2 linked regions of the Nocardioides panacis genome follow. The protein of the gene in region 2 interacts with the protein of the main gene of each other region in a pairwise test. Links are inferred from orthologs where the notes say so. Each region holds a gene or a part of one and is shown on either strand. Other genes may lie near its edges.

Region 1 (3,573 bases), 1.9 Mb from region 2 along the record:
CGAGCACCTGCTGGAGGGCCTCGAACTCCTCGACGCACTTGCCGGCCCCCATCGCCACCGAGCGCAGCGGCTCCTCGGCGATGTGCACCGGCATCCCGGTCTCGTGGCGCAGCCGCTCGTCGAGGCCGCGCAGCAACGCGCCGCCGCCGGTCAGCACGAGGCCGCGGTCCATGATGTCGCCGGCGAGCTCGGGCGGCGTCTGGTCGAGGGTGGTGCGGACCGCGTCGACGATCGCGTGCAGCGGCTCCTCGAGGGCCATCCGGACCTCGGCGGAGGAGACCACGACGGTCTTGGGCAGCCCGGAGATCATGTCCCGACCGCGGACCTCGGCCTCCGGCTCCTGCGGGAGCGGGAACGCCGAGCCGAGGGTCATCTTGATCTCCTCGGCGGTGCGCTCCCCCAGCATCAGGGAGTACTCCTTCTTCATCCAGGCGATGATCGCCTGGTCGAGGTCGTCGCCCGCGGTGCGGATCGAGAGGCTGGTGACGATGCCGCCCAGCGAGATGACCGCGACCTCCGTCGTGCCGCCGCCGACATCGACGACCATGTTGCCGGTGGCCTCGTGGACGGGGAGCCCGGCGCCGATCGCGGCGGCCATCGGCTCCTCGATGATGTAGACCCGGCGGGCGCCGGCCTGGTAGCCGGCCTCCTTGACGGCGCGCTGCTCGACCGCGGTGATGCCGCTCGGCACGCAGATCACCAGGCGGGGCTTGGCGAAGTAGCGGCGGCGGTGCACCTGCTGGATGAAGTAGCGGAGCATCTGCTCGGTGGACTCGAAGTCCGCGATCACGCCGTCCTTGAGCGGGCGGATCGCGGTGATGTTGTCCGGGGTCCGGCCGATCATCCGCTTCGCCTCGTGCCCGACGGCGAGGATCTCGTTCGTCGAGGAGTTCAGCGCGACGACGGACGGCTCGTCGAGGAGCACGCCCTTGCCACGCACGTAGACGAGCGTGTTGGCGGTGCCGAGGTCAACGGCCATGTCGCGGCCGATGATGCTGTTCGCCATGCCTGCGGTCCCTGCTGTCGTCGCCTGTCCGGGTGGGTCGGGGGTACGGCGCACCGACCCCGTCCCAGGGTAAGAGCGCGAACCTCTCCAGCCCCGGACGACACGCGCGTCACACCCGACGCAGGCGGGCGGTTCAGCTGGTGCGGCGGTTCAGGGGCTGCGGCGGTTCAGCGCTGCGACCCGGGCCGTCACGTGCTCCGGCACCGCGGCGACGTCGACGTCCGCGCCGGTGACCGGCTCGCCGGCGCGCAGCCCGAGCGGCAGCACCCCGGCCCACACGCCGCCCGCCTCGACGTCGACGTCCTCGTCGCTCGGGTCGCCGACCCGCCGCTTGACCGAGGCCTCGTGCAGCGGCAGGGCCAGCACCGTGGTGGCGGAGAGCTCCTTGCGGGTCGGCCGGCGCAGCGTCGCGGACCGGCCGGGCGTCACGTGGTCGACCAGCAGGTCCAGGGCGTGCGAGCGCTCGGCCTCACCGGTCACCAGCCGGGGCCGGCCGACGACCACGGCCGAGCGGTAGTTCATCGAGTGGTTGAAGCCGGACCGCGCCAGCACGATCCCGTCGAGCACCGTCATCGTCACGCTGACGTCCTGCCCGGGCGCCTGCACCAGGCTGCGCGAGGCCACCGAGCCGTGCACGTAGAGCGTGCCGCCCTCGTCGGGACCGTCAAGGTCGACGGCGAACACCGTCGGCAGGGCCAGCGGCACCCCGTCGACGACGACGGCGAGGTGGCAGACCAGGGACGCGTCCAGGACGTCGTACAGGGTGTCGCGGTCGGACTGGGCGCGCTCCCTCTCCCGGCGCGGCGTGCTCCGGCCGGTCGGCGAGAGCGGCTGGTCGGCGCGGCGCCCGGCGGTCACGGGGTCACAGACCCGGGAACCAGATGCCGATCTCGCGCGCGGCGGACTCGGGCGAGTCCGAGCCGTGCACGAGGTTCTCGCGGTTGGACAGCGACAGGTCCCCGCGGATCGTGCCCGGAGCGGCCTTGCGGCCGTCGGTCGCGCCGTTCAGCGCGCGCACCACCTCGACGGCCTCGTCGCCCTCGAGCACCGCCGCGAGGAGCGGGCCGGAGGTCACGAAGTCGCGCAGCGGCGGGTAGAAGTCCCGGTCCACGTGCTCGGCGTAGTGCTCGTCGGCCTGGGCCGCGGTGATGGTGCGCAGCTCCAGCGCGACGAGCGAGAGGCCCTTGGCCTCGAAGCGGGACAGCACGTTGCCCACGAGTCCGCGGCGGACGGTGTCGGGCTTGAGCAGGACGAGGGTGCGCTGGGTCGACATGGGCGCCAGCCTAGGGAACCCGCGGCCGACCCGCGAAACCGACCGGTGGCCGGACTCAGTCCTGGGCGCCGTCCTGGGCGCCGTGCTCGGCGCCGTGCTCGGCGCCGTGCTCGGCGCGCCACTGCTCCTCCAGGACGGCGCGCTCGGCCCGCTCCCGGTCGATCGTGGCGCCCATGAAGTAGGAGGTCGCCCAGAGCCCGGCGAAGACCACGCCGAGGAAGAACATAGCGGTGATCAGGAACCCCAGCGCGATCGAGACGACCTGCACCGCCCAGCCCAGGGCGTAGCCCCCGCGCCGGCCGAGCATCCCGGCCGCGACCAGGCACAGCACCGCGAGGCCGAGGCCCAGGGCCAGCGACGCGCCGGTGGCCAGCTCGGTCATCCCGATCGTCACGATGCCGGTCAGGAACAGCACGACCGCCTGGAGCACCAGCATGCCGGCGCACATCGAGCGCCGGATGGAGCGGGTCATCCGCGCCGCCTCCGCGGCCGGAGCAGGTGCCGCGCCTCGCCGACGGTGACCACCGAGCCGGTGACCAGCACGCCGCCGGAGCCGATCGCCTCGCCGAACACGCCGCCCTCCTCGGCGAGGGTGGCCGCCTGCTCGATGGCGTCCTGGATCCGCGGGGCGACGTACACCCGGTCGATGCCGAAGATGCCGCGGGCGACCTCGGCGAGGTCCTCGGCGCGCATCGTGCGGGTGGTGGTGTTCTCGGTGCAGACGATCGCGGCCATCACCGGCTCGAAGGCCGCCAGCACGCCCTCGTAGTCCTTGTCGGCCATCACCCCGACGACCCCGATCAGCGGGTTGAGCAGGAACGAGTCCTCGATCGCGTCCGCGGTGGCCTGCGCGCCGTGCGGGTTGTGCGCGGCGTCCAGCAGGATCGTCGGGCTGCGCCGGATCACCTCGAGGCGGCCGGGCGAGGTCACCTCGGCGAGCGCGTCGCGGACCAGGTCGACGTCGAGCGGCTCCTCGCCGAGGAACGCCTCCACGGCGGCCAGCGCCAGGACCGCGTTCTGCGCCTGGTGGGCGCCGTGCAGCGGCAGGAAGACCTCGGGGTACTCCCCGCGCAGGCCGCGCAGCTGCATCATCTGGCCGCCGACGGCCGCGACGCGGTGCTCGACGCCGAAGTCCCGGCCCTCCCACAGCACCGTCGCGCCGACCTCCGCGGCCCGCTCGGCGATCACCGCCGCCACGTCGTCGGGCTGCACGGCCACCACCACCGTCGAGCCGGCCTTGATGATCCCGGCCTTCTCGCGGGCGATGTCGACCGGACGCGAGCCGAGGTAGCTC
Region 2 (3,887 bases):
ATCATCGGGCAGCTGCACCAGCGTGGCAACCCGGAGCGCCCGCGGCTGACCCCCGAGCAGGGCGAGGTGCTGCGCGAGCCGTTCCTGGACGACATCGCCCTGCTGGAGCAGGTCACCGGGGAGTCCTACGACGACTGGCGCACCCACCGCGCCGGCGACACGTTCCACACCCGGCAGTCCCAGAGGACCGCCACCGGCTGAGCGGGCTCGGGACCGACCGTCAGCCGGACACGCTGGTCATCAGGTCGTGCGCCCCGTCGGGCCGGGCGGCCTCGAAGTAGAACCTCGTGGCACCGTCGGGCAGCGGCACCGCCGCGACGTAGCGCAGCGCCCCGTCGCTGTGCGGCGACCGGACCACCGGCCCCTCCTCCGCGACGAGCCTGCGGCCGTCGGTGGACCGCGCCACCCCGGTGACCTCGTGCCAGTTGTCCTCGGCGCGCGCGCGTCCGTCGTACAGGACGACGAGGGGCTCCTCGGAGAGCACCGCGGTGACCCGGGTGCCGCGCTGGTCCCACGTGCCGTCGGTGGGGGCGAGCACGGTGCCGTGCCAGTCCCACGACAGGCCGTCGGCGCTGGTCGCGAAGGCCGTGGTCATCCGGTCCTCGTGGCCCGGCTCGGTGAGCGGGTGCACGCAGACCCACATCCGCCAGCCGGTCGCGTCGACCAGCACGACCGGGTCCTTCACGGCGACGTCGGGCGACCCGGGGAGCACCACGGTCCGGGTGCCCGTCACGAGGCCGGCCGGCTCGTCGGCGTCGACGGCCTCGATCCACCAGTGCTTGGAGTCCGGCGTCGCGCAGGAGACGTAGAGCCGCCAGCCACCGTCGGGGCGGCGCACCAGCACCGGACGTTCGAACGACTCGGCGCCGAAGTCGTCGCGCCGCACCTCGGCGACGGTGACGAAGTGCTCGCCGTCGTCGGAGCGGGCGACCACCACGGAGACGCCCCGACCCTCGCGCAGCGGCCGCCGGACGCGGTAGGTCAGCCAGTAGACGCCGTCCACCAGGACCGCGCTCGCGGCACCGGACCAGTTGCCCGGCTCGTGACCGGGAGCGGGCACCACGACGGTGGCGTCCTCGAAGCGGGGAAGGGCGAGAGTCTGCGTCATGCAGCAAATACTACTGAAGAAGTCGACAAATCTGGGTCATCGGTCGAGCCACTTCGTCGCGGCGGGGTCCGGACGCCAGTCCGCGAGCCGGTCGAGCAGCGCGCCCGGGGCGTCCGCCGAGAGCACCAGGGCCCGGTGCCGCTCCGACACGAACCGCTCGGTGACGGTGTGGTCGAAGAACGCCAGCAGCGGCGCGAAGAACCCCTCGACGTCGAGCAGACCGCTCGGCTTGCTCTGCAGGCCGAGCTGCGACCAGGTCAGGATCTCGGCCAGCTCCTCGAGCGTGCCGAAGCCGCCGGGCAGCGCCACGAACCCGTCGGACAGCGTGGCCATCATCGCCTTGCGCTCGTGCATCGAGGTGGTGACCCGCAGCTCGGTGAGCCCGGGGTGCGCCACCTCGCGGTCGACGAGGTGCTGCGGGATCACCCCGACGACCTCGCCCCCGGCGGCGAGCGCGGCGTCCGCGACCGTGCCCATCAACCCGACGCTGGCGCCGCCGTACACCAGGCGCAGGCCGCGGCTGGCGACCTCGCGGCCCAGCGCCGCCGCTGCGTCCGTGTACGACGGGCGCGCGCCCGGGCTCGAGCCGCTGAACACGCACACGGTGCGCAGCCCGGTCACGGGAGCCGCCAGTCCACGGGCCTGCCGCCCTGCTGCTCGAGCAGGCTGTTCACGCGGCTGAACGGACGCGACCCGAAGAACCCGCGCGACGCGGACAGCGGGCTGGGGTGCACCGACTCGACCCACGGCACCGCGCCGAGCACCGGCTTGACGCCCTGGGCGTCCCGGCCCCAGAGCACCGCCGCCAGCGGGCCGCCCCGGGCGGCGAGCACCTCGATGGCGCGCTCGGTGACCGCCTCCCAGCCGCGACCACGGTGCGAGGCCGGCTCGCCCGGCCGGACCGTGAGGCAGCGGTTCAGCAGCATCACGCCCTGCTCGAACCACGGCGTGAGGTCGCCGTTCGACGGCGGCGGGCAGCCGAGGTCGTCGACGAGCTCCTTGTAGATGTTGACCAGGCTCTTGGGCAGCGGCCGCACGTCCGGGGCCACCGAGAACGACAGGCCGACGGCGTGCCCCGGGGTGGGGTAGGGGTCCTGCCCGAGCACGAGCACCCGCACCTCGGCCAGCGGCCGGCTGAACGCGCGCAGCACGTGGTCGCCGGGCGGGAGGTAGGTGTGCCCGGCGCGCACCTCGGCGCGCAGGAACTCGCCCATCGCGGTGATCTGCCCGTCCACCGGCGCCAGCGCCTCGGCCCAGTCCGGTGCGACCAGCCCCCGTGCCACCAGCGTCGCCAACCCCGTCGTCCCCGTCATCCCCCCACCCTTTCATCCGGCACCGGGTGCTCTTCAGCGGGCTCAGGGGTCACGTTCGGTCACCCTCGTCGGAGGGACGTCCACCGGCGCGTGCCGACGGCGCCTCCTGGACGGGCTGAGCCGGCTCAGCGCCGCAGGGCGGCGACCACGGCGCGGGCGTCGGCCCGCATCCCGGAGGCGAACGGGTGGTAGGCCAGCGCCTTCTGCCGGTCGTTGACGCTGCCGTTGACCCACGGGTCCCGCGCGCAGATGTCGTGCCCGCGCGAGGCGGCGTACATGTCGACGAACGTGGTGCCCGTCCGGCGGGCCGCCGTCTTCAGCGCGGTGTCCAGGGTCCGGCTGATCCGCCGGCCCTCCGCGTAGTCGCCCGCGGCCAGCGGCAGCCCGACGCAGGTGCCGTGCTCGGGGGCCAAGCGCAGGTAGCCGACCAGCAGGACCTTCGCCCGCGGGGCCTTCGCCCGGATCGCCAGCAGGGAGGCGGCGACCCGGCGGCTGATCGTGGTGACGGCGGCGTCGAGGTCCGGGCCGCGGGCGGCGAGCTCGCGGGCGCACGGCGAGCCCTGCGGGTCCGAGGCGCGCAGCCGCGTGCAGGTGCTCACCAGGGTGGAGAACAGCCCGAGGTCGTTCCCGCCGATGCCCAGCGTGACCAGGTCGGTGTCGGCGGTGACCGCGCGCAGCTGCGGCGGGATGCGGGCGTCGCCGAACGTCCGCTGCACCCCGGTCAGGTCGCGGGTGTCGGCGCCGCTGCAGGTCACGTCGACGAGCTTGCGGGCGTTCACCGCGTCCGCCACCAGGCTGGGGTAGTTGTGGTCGGAGCGCGCGCAGCCGCCGGCCAGGTCGGTCGTCGGGATCAGCGGACCGGCCGAGTAGGAGTCGCCCAGGGCGACGTACCTCCCGATCGACGGGGGGGCTCGGGCTCGACGCGGCCGGGTCCGGCGTGGCTGCCGTGCCCTGGGTGCAGCCGGACACCAGCAGGGCGGCCGCGACCACGGCCGTGGTCAGACGGGCGAGGTGCATCGGGGTCCTCCGTCTGTCCTCGGGGTGGGTCATCGTGGGTACGTCGCGACGAGGTCCCGGCGCACGAGCCGGGCGGCCGCCACGAGTCGCAGCAGCACCGCCGAGGTGATCGCCTGACCCGCCATCAGGCCGATCAGCACCAGGATCTGCGCGGCGCCGGCCTCGAGCGGCGTGCCGCCACCGAGCAGGACGCCGACGAACGCGCCGGGGAGCGTCACGAGGCCGACGGTACGGGTCTGGTCCAAGCCCGGGGTGAGCGCCTCGCGGGCGGTCGGGGCGATCACCTCGAAGGCGGCCTCGGGGCTGCTCAGCCCGATCGCCAGCGCGGCCTCGTAGGTGCCGAAGTGCCCGGCGAGCTCGTCGAACGCGCGCCGTCCGGTCAGGGTCGAGGCGGTCATCATGTTGCCGACCACGATGCCGGCGATCGGGATGATGCCCGGTCCGTTGAA

The links. Proteins that work in one complex are often made in the same cells at the same time.
Region 1: the proteins of KRR39_RS23075 (region 2) and ndk interact in binary tests that used the Escherichia coli proteins (3 or more experiments, as listed by UniProt). The link is inferred for Nocardioides panacis from one-to-one orthologs.

Annotation. Positions count from the first base shown.
Region 1 is NZ_CP077062.1:2,777,659-2,781,231, forward strand. What follows is about bases 575-3,573. They hold ndk (nucleoside-diphosphate kinase), read right to left. Parts: upstream 2,280-3,573; coding sequence 1,869-2,279; downstream 575-1,868. Other genes in these bases: KRR39_RS13505 (rod shape-determining protein), read right to left, coding at 575-1,006; KRR39_RS13510 (pyridoxamine 5'-phosphate oxidase family protein), read right to left, coding at 1,157-1,864; KRR39_RS13520 (DUF4233 domain-containing protein), read right to left, coding at 2,335-2,751; KRR39_RS13525 (bifunctional folylpolyglutamate synthase/dihydrofolate synthase), read right to left, coding at 2,748-3,573. In the rest of the region: more of KRR39_RS13505, read right to left, coding at 1-574. UniProt on the Escherichia coli protein: Major role in the synthesis of nucleoside triphosphates other than ATP. The ATP gamma phosphate is transferred to the NDP beta phosphate via a ping-pong mechanism, using a phosphorylated active-site intermediate.
Region 2 is NZ_CP077062.1:4,722,449-4,726,335, forward strand. The notes cover bases 574-3,311. They hold KRR39_RS23075 (uracil-DNA glycosylase), read right to left. Parts: upstream 2,422-3,311; coding sequence 1,726-2,421; downstream 574-1,725. Other genes in these bases: KRR39_RS23065 (hypothetical protein), read right to left, coding at 574-1,108; KRR39_RS23070 (LOG family protein), read right to left, coding at 1,145-1,729; KRR39_RS23080 (SGNH/GDSL hydrolase family protein), read right to left, coding at 2,547-3,311. In the rest of the region: KRR39_RS23060 (sulfotransferase family protein), read left to right, coding at 1-201; more of KRR39_RS23065, read right to left, coding at 221-573; more of KRR39_RS23080, read right to left, coding at 3,312-3,320; KRR39_RS23085 (ABC transporter permease), read right to left, coding at 3,468-3,887. UniProt on the Escherichia coli protein: Excises uracil residues from the DNA which can arise as a result of misincorporation of dUMP residues by DNA polymerase or due to deamination of cytosine.